4 regions of the Paenibacillus sp. FSL H7-0943 genome follow, and region 2 is predicted to be linked to each of the others. Evidence: riboswitches for the same ligand, from Rfam matches in the RefSeq annotation. Region 2 holds a riboswitch; each other region holds the start of a gene.
The links. A riboswitch is a leader RNA that binds a small molecule or an ion and turns the genes downstream of it on or off. The one in region 2 is predicted to bind cyclic di-GMP.
Positions count from the first base shown of each region.

Region 1: linked by a shared signal. The riboswitch ahead of NSQ55_RS04950 (glycosyl hydrolase) and the one ahead of NSQ55_RS01945 (anti-repressor SinI family protein) in region 2 are both predicted to bind cyclic di-GMP.
Region 3: linked by a shared signal. The riboswitch ahead of NSQ55_RS20690 (thiamine pyrophosphate-binding protein) and the one ahead of NSQ55_RS01945 (anti-repressor SinI family protein) in region 2 are both predicted to bind cyclic di-GMP.
Region 4: linked by a shared signal. The riboswitch ahead of NSQ55_RS10280 (DUF6612 family protein) and the one ahead of NSQ55_RS01945 (anti-repressor SinI family protein) in region 2 are both predicted to bind cyclic di-GMP.

Region 1 covers NZ_CP150148.1:1,147,878-1,152,095, forward strand. The annotation lists gene NSQ55_RS04945 (sugar phosphate nucleotidyltransferase) at 335-1,708, shown strand; cyclic di-GMP riboswitch class I at 1,845-1,924, shown strand; gene NSQ55_RS04950 (glycosyl hydrolase) at 1,937-3,487, shown strand; gene NSQ55_RS04955 (glycosyl hydrolase) at 3,639-4,218, shown strand, end outside.
Region 2 covers NZ_CP150148.1:436,704-440,921, forward strand. The annotation lists gene NSQ55_RS01940 (2-oxoglutarate dehydrogenase E1 component) at 1-1,836, opposite strand, end outside; cyclic di-GMP riboswitch class I at 2,307-2,391, shown strand; gene NSQ55_RS01945 (anti-repressor SinI family protein) at 2,419-2,574, shown strand; gene NSQ55_RS01950 (helix-turn-helix domain-containing protein) at 2,681-3,010, opposite strand; gene NSQ55_RS01955 (TasA family protein) at 3,180-3,788, opposite strand; gene NSQ55_RS01960 (signal peptidase I) at 3,879-4,218, opposite strand, start outside.
Region 3 covers NZ_CP150148.1:4,708,157-4,712,374, forward strand. The annotation lists gene NSQ55_RS20680 (YafY family protein) at 1-72, shown strand, start outside; gene NSQ55_RS20685 (HAMP domain-containing methyl-accepting chemotaxis protein) at 194-1,444, shown strand; cyclic di-GMP riboswitch class I at 1,619-1,715, shown strand; gene NSQ55_RS20690 (thiamine pyrophosphate-binding protein) at 1,871-3,511, shown strand; gene NSQ55_RS20695 (carboxymuconolactone decarboxylase family protein) at 3,522-3,890, shown strand; gene NSQ55_RS20700 (hypothetical protein) at 4,096-4,218, shown strand, end outside.
Region 4 covers NZ_CP150148.1:2,383,455-2,387,672, forward strand. The annotation lists gene NSQ55_RS10270 (DUF4179 domain-containing protein) at 1-1,114, opposite strand, end outside; gene NSQ55_RS10275 (RNA polymerase sigma factor) at 1,098-1,616, opposite strand; cyclic di-GMP riboswitch class I at 1,820-1,911, shown strand; gene NSQ55_RS10280 (DUF6612 family protein) at 2,029-2,877, shown strand; gene NSQ55_RS10285 (NADH-dependent flavin oxidoreductase) at 2,990-4,153, shown strand.

The DNA of each region.
Region 1 (4,218 bases), 710 kb from region 2:
AGCCCGGTACGCACGGATCAAGTATTAAGAAAAAGTTGGTTAGGTGAAGAACGGAAAGGGAATTTGGAACTGTAGAAACGGAGTGTTCGCCCGAAAGATTTCCGTAGGAAAGCTAGCTTCGAAAGCATATGCTATCCTCGGATTTCTACCGCGAGAAGCGGTTCAATCAGGAAATCTGAGGATAACAGCGATCGGAAGTCCAAAATCCCTTGGAGTGGTTTCTACCTAACAAATTTTTTTAGTGCATCCGCTCGAAATAAGGCTAAGTGGAAGCTGACGTTTTGATAACAATTCAAATATGCTCGATTTCCATAATTCAAGGAGGGTTCATTCTATGAAAATGGTACTTCTATCAGGCGGTTCAGGTAAACGGTTATGGCCGTTGTCCAACGACTCACGTTCAAAGCAATTTCTAAAGGTACTTGAAAGCCCTCAAGGTGAACCAGAATCCATGGTACAACGTGTCTGGAGACAGCTGGAGGAAGCAGGGATGGCAGAATCATCTTATCTGGCCACCGGCCGTGGCCAAGTAGAAATGATACAAAGCCAGCTGGGAAGTCATGTGCCGATTATCGTTGAACCGGAGCGTCGGGATACTTTTCCGGCTATCGCCTTAACAGCTACCTATCTTTATTCAGTGGCAGGTGTTTCTCCAGCGGAGACGGTAGCAATATTGCCTGTTGACCCTTATGTAGAAGCATCCTTTTTCGATACCATAGCTATGCTTGAGGAGACCATGCTGGAAAGTGGAGCAAATCTGGCTCTAATGGGTGTTGTTCCTGAACATGCCTCAGAGAAATACGGATATATTATTCCTACTACCGAAGAGGCGGGGGAAAATGGTTTTATGAAGGTGAGTCACTTTCAAGAGAAACCAGACCGCATACAAGCAGAACAGCTCATCGAGCAAAATGCCTTGTGGAATTGCGGCGTGTTTGCCTTCCGCTTAGGGTACTTGTTAGATATTTTGCAGCGTAAAGGGTTGCCTTTAGGATATGAAGAATTGCAGAAGCAGTATAAGCTATTGTCTTCCATCAGCTTTGATTATGAAGTGGTGGAGAAAGAAGAACATATTGTGGTGCAGCCGTATGATGGATTCTGGAAGGATCTTGGAACGTGGAATACGCTGACAGAGGAAATGAGCAGCAAGCATGTAGGAAAAGGTTTTGTGACGGCGGATTCTGAGGGGACTTGCTTGATTAATGAGCTGGACATTCCGATTACGGTAATTGGTGCGAAGGATCTGATCATTGCGGCTAGCCCGGATGGGATTCTAGTTACCCATAAAGCTGAGAGCCCACGGATTAAAGAAGTGCTGAAGACCTTTGAACAAAGACCGATGTACGAGGAACGCCGTTGGGGTCATTACAAAGTTATTGATTATGTGAAATATGATGAAGGCAATGAAGTGCTGACCAAACGGATTTTTATATCCGAGGGGAATAATATCAGCTATCAATTACATCGCAAGCGTAGTGAAATTTGGACAATCGTCAGCGGCGAAGCAAGTATTGTGCTGAATGAGAAAAAACATAATGTGAAGGCTGGGGACGTGGTACGTATACCGGAAGGAACGAAGCACGCGATCCTTGCTTTGACGGATGTTGAGTTTATAGAGGTACAGACGGGGTCTGAATTAGTAGAAGAAGATAACATACGTATTACTTTAGACTGGAATGATATAGAACTACAACAATTCATTTCATAGGTCTAACCTATCTATTTAACCAATTCAAAATTTCTTGAAACAGGTAAATTGACTCAATTATCAAAAAAAGTCATAAAAACACTAAATATATCATTAATTGTCGTCGATACTTACGGTAAGAGAGATTATTTCTCTTAAATTGAAAAGGCAAACCTATCGAAAGGTAGGGACGCAAAGCTATAGGGCCTTCGAAAGAGTGGCAGCCTGGCTACCGAAAGGGAGATTATTTTGAAAGCTTACCGTACGTATCGATTGTTTGGTGCATTTCTGTCACTCGTCCTGTTTCTGACTGCATTTCCGCTTGCTGTTGGAATTTCGCCGTCTGTTGTCATAGCTGCTTCAAATTCTGGAACGCCAGTTACCCCAGGTGCCTCACCTGAAGCCGTAAAGCTGCTTAACTATTTTTACTCGATCTCAGGAAAAGGTATTATTGCCGGTCAACATGACTATTTAGAAAGTCCAGATGAAATTAACAATATGCTGAAGGGAACCAGCGGACAATATGCGGCTCTTCACGGTTATGAAATGGGTGCGATCAGTGGTCAGTCCGAAGCAACGATGGCTTGGCAACGTCAAAATGTGGTGAACAGCGCCATCAACTGGAATAAAGCGGGCGGGATCGTAGCTATGACTTTTCATGCTAACCTGCCGGGCACCTCTTATGACTGGGATAATGTGAAAAAAACACTTAGCCAGAGTGAGTTCGATAGTTACGTTACACCGGGTACCAAGCAATATAACAATCTGATCGCTGAGCTTGATAAGGTGGCCGTCTCTTTAAAAAGCTTGCGCGATGCCAATGTTCCGGTGCTTTGGAGACCCTATCATGAAATGAACGGGAACTGGTTCTGGTGGGGGAAGAAAAATAACTTTTCTAAACTATGGAATATTATGTATGACCGTTTTGTTAACGTTCATAAATTAAATAATTTGTTATGGGTGTGGAGTCCGAATGCTCCCAATGTTTGGTCAGATCCTTATGCGCTAACTTATCCAGGTGCTGATAAAGTAGATATTCTGGCAGCAGATATATACGAAAATGATTACCAGCAAAAATACTATGACAGCTTATTGAGTCTAGCCGCAGGCAAACCGATTGCGATCGGGGAAAATGGTGAAATGCCTAATCTGGAGAAGCTTCAGCAATCGCAAAGTAAATGGACGTATATGATGAGCTGGGGAAAAATGCTTTACGAGAATAACAGTGCAGACACAATCAAAACATTTATGAATAGCAACTATACCCTGACCAGAGATAAATTAAATACTGGTCTGTCACCGACACCTAGCGCCGCACCAGCGCCGGCACCTTCTGAAGAAGAGGGGGAGGCAGCAATTCCTCTCGCGAAGGGGCTTGCAGGAGAGTATTACAACAACATGCAATTGTCGGGAGCAGCAGCTCTTAACAGAACTGATGCAATAATCGATTTCAATTGGCGGCAAGGCTCGCCGGATGCCGCCCTCGGGATTGATCGGTTCTCCATACGTTGGAGCGGTAAAATTAAGTCATTATATAATGAGCAATATACATTTTACACTACCTCAGATGATGGTATCCGTGTCTGGGTGAATGGGGAATCCGTGATTGATAGTTGGACTAAGCAAAGTGGTACTGAGCGTAAGGGCATTATAACGCTGAAGGCTGGCCAGCTATATGATATCAAGGTGGAGTATTACGAGAATGAAGGCGATGCGAGAGTCCGCTTGATGTGGGAAAGTGCTAGTCAAGCTAAAGAGACAGTTCCAGCAAGTGCACTTTTTCTTCCGGATGTCTCCTGATTGATGAAAATTAAAGGTCGATCCTTAGTGGCTCTGCGTTATTGCAGAGCTACTAAGCTATAGTCCTCATTAGGTCAGAAGACGATTGTCCGATAACAGGTATGTTTTTAACACCTGTGGAGGCAGTACAGCTACCGAAAGGAGGATTTATTTGCGTAAATATTATAAGAAAAACAGATTGTTGTTTACTATGTTACCGGTGTTTATTATTTTTTCCTTGCTGCCTTGGGGAGAGGTTAAAAGTCTTCCGAAGGCTATGAGTGTTTCTTCCTCTCTACCTCCGGCTATACCAAGCAATCCTTCGGCTTCTGAAGAAGCCAAGCAACTGCTGAGTAATTTGGTGAATCTACGTGGCAAAGGGATCTTGTCCGGCCAGCATGATTATCTAGAAAGTCCAGATGAACTGGTTCATAAGCTGAAGAATACTTCGGGACAAAATGCCGTTCTACATGGTTATGAATTAGGGGCGATTAATAATCAATCCGAAGGGACGATCGCAGAACAGCGGCAAGCTGTTATAGACAGTGCAATTGAATGGCATCAAGAGGGTGGCATTGTAGCCATGACCTTCCATCAGAGCTTACCGGGAACCTCACCAGAATGGTCCAATGTAAACAGAAGTCTCAGTCAAGAGAAATTTAATGCTTATGTTACACCTGGGACAGCTCAGTATAAGAGGCTAATTTCAGATCTAGACGAGGTTGCTGGATATTTGGGTCAGCTGCGTGATG
Region 2 (4,218 bases):
ATTTTTCAGAATGGTAGCGAAGGCTAATGTTTCAGCTAGTGCCCAGTCGACCTTTTCACCCTCATTCAGTGCATCTTTACGACGTTGTAAAATGCGCTCCAGCTTCGGATAAACCTGGAATCCAGCAGGAACCGTCAACAGTTCACGATTGATCTCCTGCAGGCTGGAGATGGATACCGCTGTAGTGTTTGCCGCTGCGCGGTCCGTTTGTAGAGGAATGAAGGCTTTGGGTTCTTTTTTCTTATGATTGCCTTCCTTCATAGTATCGTACGCACGCTGCAATACGCTTTCTGCCTCAGCATTCATCTTTTGTACGTCTTCGGCGGTAAGAACCTTTTCGTTTTTCAGTCTCTCTGCATAAACCTTGTAGACGGTTGGATGATTGCGAACCTTGCCGTAGACAATAGGTTGTGTGGTTTCAGGATCATCCATTTCGTTGTGACCATGACGGCGGTAGCCGATGAGATCAATTACGAAATCTTTTTTGAATTGATGGCGGTATGCGCTAGCTAAACGTACAGCTGCTACGCAGGCCTCTGGGTCATCAGCGTTGACATGGACTATTGGGATTTCATACCCTTTGGCGATGTCACTCGCATAATGCGTAGAACGGGAATCTTCACTTTCAGTCGTAAAACCAATTCGGTTATTAACAATGATATGGATCGTCCCACCATTTTGATAACCTTGAAGTTTGCCGATATTAAGCGTTTCTGCAACAATGCCTTCACCTGGAAAAGCAGCATCGCCATGCATCAGCACCGCCATAGCTTTACTGGTATCAATCTTCGGCAGTCCTGCAGTGCTCCGATCTTCTTGTGCGGCACGAGTGAAACCTTCCACGACAGGATTGACGAATTCCAAGTGACTTGGGTTATTCGCTAGTGTTATTCTTGTGCGTACCGTTTCTCCTTCACGGACAGCACGGTCTGCACCGAGATGGTATTTCACATCACCTGTCCAACCATAGTTAATGCCTGTGGAGCCTTCGGAAGGGAAAAGCTCCTTGTTCGGAGAATGATGAAACTCTGAAAATATGATATCATAAGGTTTGCCCAAAATATGTGCAAGAACGTTGAGGCGGCCGCGATGCGCCATGCCCATCAAAATATGCTCCGCACCGTCATGTGCAGCAGCACGTACGATTTCATCTAACATCGGCACAAGAGCATCATTGCCTTCAAGACTGAAACGCTTCTGACCTACAAAAGTCTTGTGGAGGAAGGTTTCAAATTGCTCTACCTGAATCAGGCGGTTCAGGAGCTCTTTGCGTTCTGTATTATTTAGGGGTGCTGGTGAGCTGGTGGATTCTGCCTGTCTATTTAGCCATTGCAGTTCTTTTTCTTCATGCACATGCCCGAATTCATAGGCGATAGTCTTGGTGTATGCCTGACGCATACGTTGCACGGCATCCCATCCGGTATGCACATCATTCGGCGCATTTTCCCATATAAGCGTGGCAGGCAGTGCGATCAGGTCTTCGCGGGTCAGCCCATAGGTTTCAAGCTCAAGATATTTTGCCATGGGATTCTGATCGCGTACCAGCGGATCAATTTCAGCGGCCATATGGCCATATATACGAATATTGGCGATTAGCTTGGAAGCTCTTACTGCTTTTCTAAGCCATTCGGTGTCTCCCGAGATGCGCGGCTGAGGAGCCGGTTCGCTATCCGGAGTTAGGGGAGGAGGTCCCGAATTTGTAAAAAGCTCGCGATAATTATTTTCTACGGTGGAGGGATCTTTCACAAACTGTTCATATCTTTCTTGAATGTAGCCTAAATTGGGTCCGTAATACTTACTCCAAATGGATTCGTTATAGGGCTCTTTGGCTGCCATGAATACATCCTCCTTAACGGATGAACTCCATACGTGACATTTTGTGTCAACGCTTACTGGAGCTGTGATGATTGCGGTTTCATTTCTCATCTTATTGTGCTACTTTCGGCCACTGTAATCAATTCATTCTTTCGTCCAATACGTTCGCAAAATGGTATGGGTTAGCTTGTTCTAATGAAAAGAAGGGTGTTTCTTCTCATTACCCATTCTAAAGGCCTATTAAAATGATTCTATTATCCTTATTTTTAACTATTAGGTCAGTAAATATTTATTTTGCTAGTACAATTTATTTTATGTAACGGACGAGTATCGTGATAATCGGACAAGATCTTTGAAAAAAAATCTTTTATTTTTCGTTTTTAAAATAGAAAGTAACCAGGAATCGACACACTTTTCCGCTTTCTTTTTGTATAATGTTATTGCAGATAGTAATTTTATAGTTTTTTAAGCAGATCCTTTCGTGAAAAGGGTCCAGTAAAAGGTAAACTTGCCGAAAGGCAGGGGCACAAAGTCGCGGGTCTAAGGTAGAGATACTATGACAGCCGGATTGCCTGGGGACGTAAAATCTTAGGGGGAGATTTTTTGGAAAAGTCCAACCAGGGTAGCAACAGAGAACAGCAGTTTATTGATCTGGATCAAGAGTGGGTACATTTATTATTAGCAGCTAAGAAGGCTGGCATTAAGGCAGATGAAATCCGCCAGTTCTTTCATGAGAAAACTGTGCAGATCGTGCAGTAATACATTAGAGGGGTTACATATCGAAAAAGGGCACAGCGGTTCTTCGCTGTGTCCTTTTTCGATATGATTAGTAGAAGAGAGGATCTTACCAGATTAGTAGGAAGTATTAATCCTTTTGATCGAGCTTCCATTTCTGATAGTCCAGAAATTCTTTGAATTCGCGTTTGCTAATGCCTGAGTCCATAGCTTCCTGCACCAATCGGAACCATTCCGAATCTAAATGTGATTCCTCTGCATTATTGGGTTCTCCATAGAGTAGGGCATGAATGGATACCTGAAGCGCGTCAGCGATTTTTTCGATAAACTGGATGGATGGATTGGATTGGATGTTTCTCTCCACGTTGCTAAGATACGACTTAGCCACATCTGCTCTGTCCGCAAGCTCAGATAGGGAGAAACCCTTGTCTAGGCGGAGCTGCTGGATACGTTGGCCCATATTCTGTGGCACTATGCTGACGCCCCTCCGTAATTTTTGTTATTAGTATAGCAAATATCAATAAATCGGACAAAGTTTATTGTAAAGAGAAGAGCAGCAATCTGCTTATCCGTGACCGGATTCAGGATCTGCTGCTCTTCGAGTATTTTATTAAATTACTTTATTGATCTTAGTAGTCTTTTTTCGCACCTTGTTTAGCTACGAAATCCCAAGTCAGTGTTAAGCTATCGCCTTGGAAAATATTTTGATCTTGGTTATTTTCCACAAATTCGAATTGGACGGAGAAGCTGTCGTTGGTACCGGCTTTAATACCGGATGCTTCGGTAAAGAGTTGATCCCAACCTGTATTTTTTACGAGATCCGGATGCTGACTTTTTAAAGCAGCAAGTGTAGTCTCATAAACTACATTTTCAGGAGAGACGATAGGTACTCCTTTATCATTATTTCTAAGGAATTTAACTTTAATGAACTCGGCTAAATCCAGGTAGTTATCTCCTTTAGCATCCGTGATTTGAGTCGATGTATTCAGAATAATAGATCCGATATCGAGCGAACCATCGTTTTTCAATTTGAAGGATTTAGTTACAGTATCACCTGGTTTCAGGTTAGGAATATTAACGATGACAGAAGGGTCGGAGTTCAGATCGAGCGTGCCCGCTGCGAATGTAGCTGTGCTTTGCGCAGTGTCGCTAAAGTATGCGAAGGTTCCTCCGCCGATTAATGATAAACCCAGTGCTGCAGATGCTACGCCAAGACCCAATGTTTTCTTGATACCCATAATAAAATTCCTCCTCAAATTTGTGTTTGAATTTTTTATAAAATTTATATATTGTATCTTCCGGTTCGTAAGCGGAAGTGGACAATCAACTTAGGGCTGTGTTTCTGTTGGGGGCGGTGAGGCTGGCAGTAGGGCAGCATTTTTCTTTTCTAATGCAGCTACAGCCTTCCAAGAGGTATACAGAGCATAGAGCAGAAGCATCAAGCCAGGCACGATCATGAGGACTACACTTCCAGCTTTGGAAACCGCGAAATTCATAGCGTAACCGACATAGGGTACAGTGACCCCGGTATACTGAGCTACAACATTCACAGAACTGGTAGGGTTCATGTCGGGCGCGTCGTTGTTATCGCCTTTAGTGCGATAAACAGCTTCACCAGTAGCGTTATTGACGGTCGCTTCTACAATCCGGTGAGTAATGAGCAGATTA
Region 3 (4,218 bases), 2.6 Mb from region 2:
GCTCCTATCGAACTAGTAGGGATGGTAAAGTCTGCTATTAAAACAATTTCCACAATATATGAGGAATTTTGACATGAATTCTAAATATCTACTACTTAAAGAAGATTTATGACACTTCTCTATAGACCAATGACCTATAAATCCCCTATAATAACACCATTACATAAAATTTAATAAGGGGGACATTTTACCAATGAGCTGGATGCACAAACTTCCGTTAAAACAAAGAATTGTTGCCGGATGTTACCTCGTTGCCGCACTGTTTGCTATTCCTGTCTTAGTTACGTTAATGATTCTAGGTCAATTTCTCGTAGGAATTATACTAGTAGTTGTTCTTGCAGGTCTGACTTTACCTGTTGCTCGCTTCGTGGAGAGAACGCTTACATCATCTTTTGATGATATTGCTAATGTATCTCACAGTATTTCGAAGGGTGATTTCACTAGCAGAGCGGACGAAAATGGTTCAATGGGTGACGTAAGCCGCTCCTTTAACACAATGATTGATAAGCTCAAGAAGATTTTGACCGATGCATCGCAGATCACCCGTCAAGTTATGGATGCAAGCCGCGGAATCGAAGATAAGAACCAGAACCTGAAAATTGTCATGGCACAAGTAGCCTCTTCTTCTACTGAGCTCGCTCTTGGTGCAAATGAAATATCTACGGATATCGCTGATATGACAGAATCCATTAAAGACATTGAAACTAAAGTATCCAATTATACGAACTCCACCAAAGAAATGAACAGACGTTCAATACATACCTTAGAACTTGTTGAGCAAGGGCGCCAATCCGTAGATACACAGGCTGAAGGCATGCGTAAAAACATAGAGGCTACACAAAAAGTGGCTGATACTATTGAAGCTCTCTCACAAAATGCCCGCGGGATTACGATGATCACCAAGACCATCACAGAGATCGCTGAGCAGACCAACCTGCTGTCACTGAATGCCTCCATCGAAGCTGCTCGTGCCGGAGAGCATGGTCGGGGTTTTGCCGTTGTAGCTCAAGAGGTTCGCAAGCTTGCTGAGGAATCTACGGCATCCACAAAAGAAGTATTCGGCTTGGTCCGCAGCATTGAGTCAGATATTAAACAAGCCATCGATAATATCGCCATCAATGAAGAGGTTGTGCAGGTTCAGAATGAAATGATCACTCAATCTGCCCATATTTTCGCACAAATTGTACAAAGCGTGCAGTACATTACCGAGCAAATCTCTTCATTCTCTGCGGAGAGCGATCTTATGCTAGAAAGTGCCTTGAAAATTTCCAGTGCAATTGAGAATATCTCAGCAATCACCGAAGAAACTGCTGCTGGCACGGAAGAGGTATCGGCGGCTATGAATGAACAGATTAATGCCCTGCAGTCTGTTGCAGAAGAAACGGAAAAAATGACCCAGGCCGTATTTAATCTGCAAAAAACCATTCATATCTTTAAATTCTAGTTCAAAACTATCAACTGCCACCTAAGCTGAGTCTTAGGTGGCAGTTTTTTTCGCGAGGTAAAACTTCATCTCTTGGACAAGACTTTCGTCAAATTTCGAGTTTTTTTAGCGGATTATGTTGACAAAAATTAATGAGGAATATATTGTAAAGGAAAATTATTCTTATCAACTATAAATTAATATTGGCAAAATCCTCGAAAGAGGATGACGCAAAACCATGGATCTACAGCCTCATTTTTTCTTTTGAGGCCATGATTGCCAGGTTGCAGAGGAACCAGGACGGCTGAACTATTGTTCAGTCTTAGCGGTGCCTTATGCCACCAACCTGTGCTTACTATAGAGCACAGGTTTTTACTTTTTGAGTATATTGATCTATCGTATCTATTCGGTAGATTAATAACTAATATATATCAAAAAACTTGTGAGGTGTTTCTTTTGAAGACAGTCGCAGATTACATGGCGGAAGCACTACGTAACCTTGGAGTCACCCATTCTTTTGGGATCATTGGCAAATCCATTTGTCCAATTGTTCTAAAGATGGTGGATTACGGTATTGAATTTATTCCCGGCAGACATGAAGCAAGCTCCGGATTCGAAGCAGCAGGGTATGCGCTGAAAACGGGTAACCTAGGCGTAGCATTTGGTACTTCGGGTCCTGGGGGAACTAACCTGCTTACAGCAGCAGCACATGCGAAAGCTAACAACCTACCTGTCCTATTTATTACCGGCCACCAATCCATTACAGAGCTTGGAATTCCTCAATGTCAGGACTCCACCTCTTTTCTGGCTGATTTAGCTGATATGTTCAGACCTGCCACCTTGTTCAGTAAATTGGTTGAACGTGGGGATCACTTTGGTACTATTTTTAATCATGCGATTTCTGTGGCCCTGACCAAACGGGGTCCTGTTCATCTTTGTATTCCTTTTGATGTACAAACTGAAGTATTGGAAGAATGCAATATAGTAATCCCAGAAAGAGAGTCTCTAATTAGTCAAGCTAATATCGATAGAGTCATCGAAGCTATTCAAGCTGCTAAGAATCCTTTGATTATTGCGGGTAAAGGAATTAACCGCTCCGGAGCACATAAAGAGCTTGCTCAACTCGCAGAAACTTTTAATATTCCTGTAGTAACATCTCCTGGTGGAAAAGGGGCTATAGTCTGGGATCACCCACTCTATCATGGTCCTATTGGCGTTGGCGGTTCGACCCACGGGGACGATTTATTGAATAAAAGCGATTTATTTATAGTGCTTGGATCACGTTTAAGTGATATGACCATCTGTAATCTTAAACGGGAGAATCATCCAGCAACTTTAATTCAATTTGATATTGATCCAACCTTTGTCGGAAAAATACTATTGTCCAAAACGATACCGGTCACTGGGGACCTGCGCGATAATTTGGTGCACTGCCTAAATCATATTGACCCAAGCACAATCACCAAACGTGAGGCTTTGGCCGATGCGGATTATTCAGAAGAGCTTCCAACCCTCAAGAATCTTTCCCTTGCTTCCGTAATGAGCACTTTAAGTGATTTGATCCCTTATAATAATTCAATTTTCGTTGATGATGGAAGTCATGGATTCCACGCTGCAAAATGGTACAAGGTTAAGAAACCGGGCAGCTTTGTTTTTGATGCGTATTTTGCTTGCATGGGTAATTCGATCGGCATGGCTATTGGTGCAAAAGTTGCAGCTCCTGAAGAAACTGTCCTCTGCATTACAGGTGATGGTTGTTTCATGATGCTCGGCGCTGAGATTAACACCGCTGTCTGCAAAGATATCCCTGTTATCTTTATCGTGGTCAATAATAAGCAACTAGATATGGCTCTTAAGGGTATGGAGAAAACCACAGGTCGTATCGATGGAACTCTATATGAAGTACCAATGGACGCCGTGAAATTCGCTGAATCTCTAGGTGCTAAAGGCTACAAATGTGAGACTGCGGATGAATTCACAGCTGCAATTAAAGATGCGGTAGCTCTAAACCATGTTGCCGTTATTGAACTACTAACAGACCGTGATGAAGTCCCTCCGACTGCACACCGTACTTTGAACCTAAACTAGGAGGCTAACCATGAAGGAAAATATCAACAGTGGTCTCAACCACTTCACGAATCTATCAGGAGACTATGGCGCAAAAGCACTAGCTCCAATTAAAGACCACTTCCCTGACTTGGCTGAATTTATTATGGGGAATGCCTATGGCGATATTTTTCAACGTAATACTATAGCCCCTGACTGGAAGGAAATCGCAGTCATTTCATCTTTAATTTCAATGGGTCAATTCGAACAGTTGGGCGTTCATTATGTCATGGCCCTTCGTGTTGGAGTCACCGTAGAACAGCTTAAAGGTATTCTATTACACTTAGTACCCGTTATAGGGGCACCTAGAATCATCACAGCTTTTAATATCCTGCTTGCAACCATAGAAGAAATCCAATAACCCAACAGTTCGACAACAATATACAAAATTCGACTTTATTATTGCATACACTTGAAAAATATGCCTATAATAGAGTCGGAATATCCCATTACTTGCTGTATAGTGTCGAATTTTGACTTTTATAAAACAGCTAAATGGATATACATGGCTGGATATTGCAGTCGAACTGTTTTGGACAAATTCAATCTATGGGAGAGATTTAGGCATGGGAAGTTTCGTTTTGAAGACAGACACTACAAACAAGGTTATTAACATTGAGTTGGATGGAACATTTTCTGAAGAAGATGGTCTAAAATCTATTCAAGCTTATCAACAAACTATCAATCCA
Region 4 (4,218 bases), 1.9 Mb from region 2:
CCAACTGAGCGGTATTATAGTGGACAATTCCTTTTTTAAGCGAATCATTTTCATCTATTAGAATTTGGATATCCAAAGGGGTAACCACTAGCTGATCTAAGGTTATGCCGGTCTTTTCTTGAAATTCAGGACTGTTATACAGTTTCTTAGTGTAAATCGCCTCACTTGCTTTTTGTCCATCTGCTTTAAAATCGAACTTCCACGTACCTGAAAATCGTTTCGCTTCTTCAATGTAACTAAAATGAAGACTAGCTTCCTTCCAATCTGATTCAGTTATATTGAAAACCTGTTCAATAAATAAATCCGATCCTTCGTTAGGCATGATGGTTGGAATTGCTTCATTCTTTTGACCACCAGTACTAACTACCAAATGTGGATTACCCCGTCCTAAGTCAGATGGTGATGCAGCGACTTTGTAACGGATAATGGTTTGATTGGAAACATGTCGAACGGATTCGATTTGAATGCTTGGATATTGCTTAACTCCAGTATCGATAGTATCCCCTGCTTGATGATTAGATTGTAAGGGAATATTCTGATCACGGTAAAAAATGAGATTCCGTGCTTCAAACCTGTAGTCCTTTTTATCATCCTTTAATGTATCAGGTGTCTCATATACTCCAATGAGTTTCTGGCTTTCAGGATCGTATTCTAAATAACCGTATACCTTTGCCTTGGCACCGGATTCATTAGTCATGATGTTTTCCTCTGTAGCAAATCCAGTATATTTGGATAGATCAGATTTAGTATCAAGTGATAACAGCATTTTCATTTTTTCTCCATCAGTTACAACACCGTTCAAATTCATTGTTACTCCTGAACTGGAAGTTTGAAGATTATACTGTTGACCGATGCCGTTATTTAATGCATTGCTCACACTTCGACCACCAATTTTATCCCAATTAATCGTCATACTAGCGAATACAGGAATGGCTACAAGTAAGAGGCAAGAGAAGACAATACTGATAGGAATAACCTTTTTATTAGACCTAGGAGTATTCTGGGAGGCATGCAGATTTCTTTGACGTTTATAAGCTTCTTGTTCTATGGCAGTCCACATCAAATCATAATCCGGTCGGGGAATATGTTTATCTTTTTCAATATACAGACTCATTACTATTCAGCTCCTTTAGTTGGGTTCCACCCATTCTATTTAGTATTTTAAGTCCCTTGTTCAGTCTGGATTTTACAGTTCCTTCGGGTATGCTCATAACTTTAGAGATCTCGGGTACAGTCAATTCGTTTATAAAACGAAGGACTACTACCATTCTGATTTTGTCGGGAAGCTGACTGTATAACCCTTGTAATTCTTTTTTAGTTTCCTGTCGATCCAAACGTTTTTCTACAGGGTTTGATTCCTCAGACCTGGATAGTAAATAATTACGTACTTCTTTCATCCACCCCGTCTTACGCCTTTTGATCACACTGTTGCACTCATTCGAAGCAATTCGTAAAATCCAAGCTTTCAAGTTTCTTACCTTCGACTTATCCGCTAAGATAACTTTTACAAATACCTCTTGGGAAATATCCTCCGCATCTGCCTGATTTTTCATTAAGTAGTAACAAAAATAATATACTTGTTCTTTATAGAGCTCGAAAATTTCCCGGTCACTCATTTTGCTGCACCCCCTGTCTTTGCTGTTCTCATTAATAAGACTTATAAGCGTATGTAATCGTTCATTTTTCATTTTGATTGTAGTATTTCTTCTGAGTATCATAGCGAATTCGAATGGAAGATAAGTCGTTTACAGGTAATTATAACCATGATAAAATTAGCGGTGGGACATGCGTCCGTAATCTATTAAAACTAATTGAATGTCCGCGTTAAAGGTAAAATCATCGAAAGATGATGACACAAAGCCATGGGTCTAAAACCTTTCGACAGAAGGAAATGATCGCCAGGCCGCCATAGGGATGTCTTATGAAGCATAAAGGATAGCTCTAAGAATATGTAGTCTATTTTGAGCTCTTTTATTATTTCGACCTATACGGCGTTACATTATCGCAAGGGGCCGAAAGGGGAAGTACATGAACAGTTTTTTCAAAACAATAGGTACTAGTTTGGCAGTAGGTGCTTTATTGCTGTCCGGAACGATCGGATGGATGTCTAATCCAGGAGTAGTGTCAGCAGCTACCTCAACAGTAGTAACCGCGGATCAGATGATCAGCAAAGTAACGGCAGCCTCCAAAGCAATAAAGAATTTCCATCTGGATGTGACCAAAAAACAGGATATTCAAAGCGGCGGGGTGCGTATCAGCAACACCAACACTCTGAAGCTGGATATCAACCGTCTGCCGAATTTTGCCGCAGCAGGCACTGTCGCTAGTAGTCTTTTAGAAACATCGTACAGTCTATATGCCAATGACAAGGAGTTTTACTATCTTGTAGACGGAAGTGAACTGATCGATGAATCTGAAGATGAAGGTTACGACGATGACGGGGAGCCAATCGATCCTGATGCACAATATTGGCTTGGACTGGAGAAAACGGAATGGGATGCCTTTTACTCTAAAGGCCAATACGATCCTGTTTCCATGCTTGATTCGGTCAAAAGTTATAAAAAATCCATGAAAGTCAGCACTGCTGGCGCACAAACAGTCTTACAATTCACGGTAACCGATCCGACAGCAGCTAAGGGGATAATCAAACTCTATGACCAGGAGAACCTTTGGGATGGAGAGACAGTTCAACCCAAAAGCGTAACGTGGAAATTATTCGTCAATACTAAGACCTGGCAAACGGAAAAGCTGACAGTCGATCTGAGTTATGTGCTGGTAAGTGATGGAGCCAAAGATACATACACCACGAAAATCGAAGCTAAATATTCCAAAAATAATAAAGGTGCAGCCATTGTAAAACCGGCCGAACTAGAATAATAAGGACGATTCATAACGAGCGAAAAGCGCTGTTCAGCGGAACAGCGCTTTTTGTTGTATCCAACAGCAGTTCTTTATTAGTTGACAAGAATAAATCATTGCTGTAATTTATATGTATGCGCATGTATATAATAATTTATCTAAATATAATTTAATGAAAGTTGGGAAAAAGATGATAGCACTAGACACAGCATTAACTTTTCGCAGAGGGCTGACATTAAAAAACCGAGTGGTTATGGCTCCAATGACCACTCGAATGAGCTTTTATGACGGTGTAGTAACACAAGATGAATTGAAATACTATTCGCTAAGAACGGGCGAAGTAGGTGCGGTCATCACTGCGGCAGCAAATGTACAAGAGGGTGGAAAAGGATGGGAAGGTGAACTTAGTGTTTCCTCCGATGAATTTATTCCTAGCCTCAGCCGATTAGCATCTACTATTAAACGAAATGGAACAAAGGCTATTTTACAGCTATTCCATGCAGGAAGAATGACAGATTCAAAAATATTGCGTGGCGTACAACCCGTCTCCTCCAGCGCCATTGCTGCCGAACGCCCGAATGCAGAAATTCCAAGAGCATTAACAGAAGATGAAATTTTCGGTGTAATTGAGGATTTTAAAAAAGCGACTCAACGTGCTATTCAAGCTGGATTTGACGGGGTAGAAATTCATGGAGCAAACACATATTTAATCCAACAATTCTTCTCTCCACACTCCAACCGTCGTGAAGATCAATGGGGAGGAAGCTTAGAGAAAAGATTTAATTTCATTAACCAATTAGTGGATGCAGTTATTGCTGTCGTTGACAATTCAAAGGTTAAGGATTTTATTGTCGGGTATCGTTTTTCTCCAGAAGAATATGAAGAGCCTGGAATTAAAATCACCGATACCTTTTATCTCATTGATAAATTAGCTGATAAAAAGCTGGATTATCTGCATATTTCATTAGGGGACTTCAAGAAAGTATCTGCATCAGAAGATTTTAAAGAAAAATCAATCCTGCAATATGTGCATGAGAAAATCAATGGCCGTATACCTTTAATTGGGGTAGGAGATATCCGTACCAAACAGGACGCAGAGGACACGTTGACAAATGCTGAATTAGTAGCAGTAGGACGGTCTCTTATCATTGATCCTCATTGGACAAGTAAAGTACTGGAGGGTAAAGAAGATCTCATCAGAAGAGTACTTGCTGATCAAGATAGAGAAGAACTTGTAGTAGAGAATGGTATTCTAGAATTCCTTAAATTAATGATGCCTGATCGTTTACGCTAAACCCAAACACAGTTTTGAGGTCTAAATCTATAACGTTCCGCGGTAAATTCCGCGGAACGTTATTT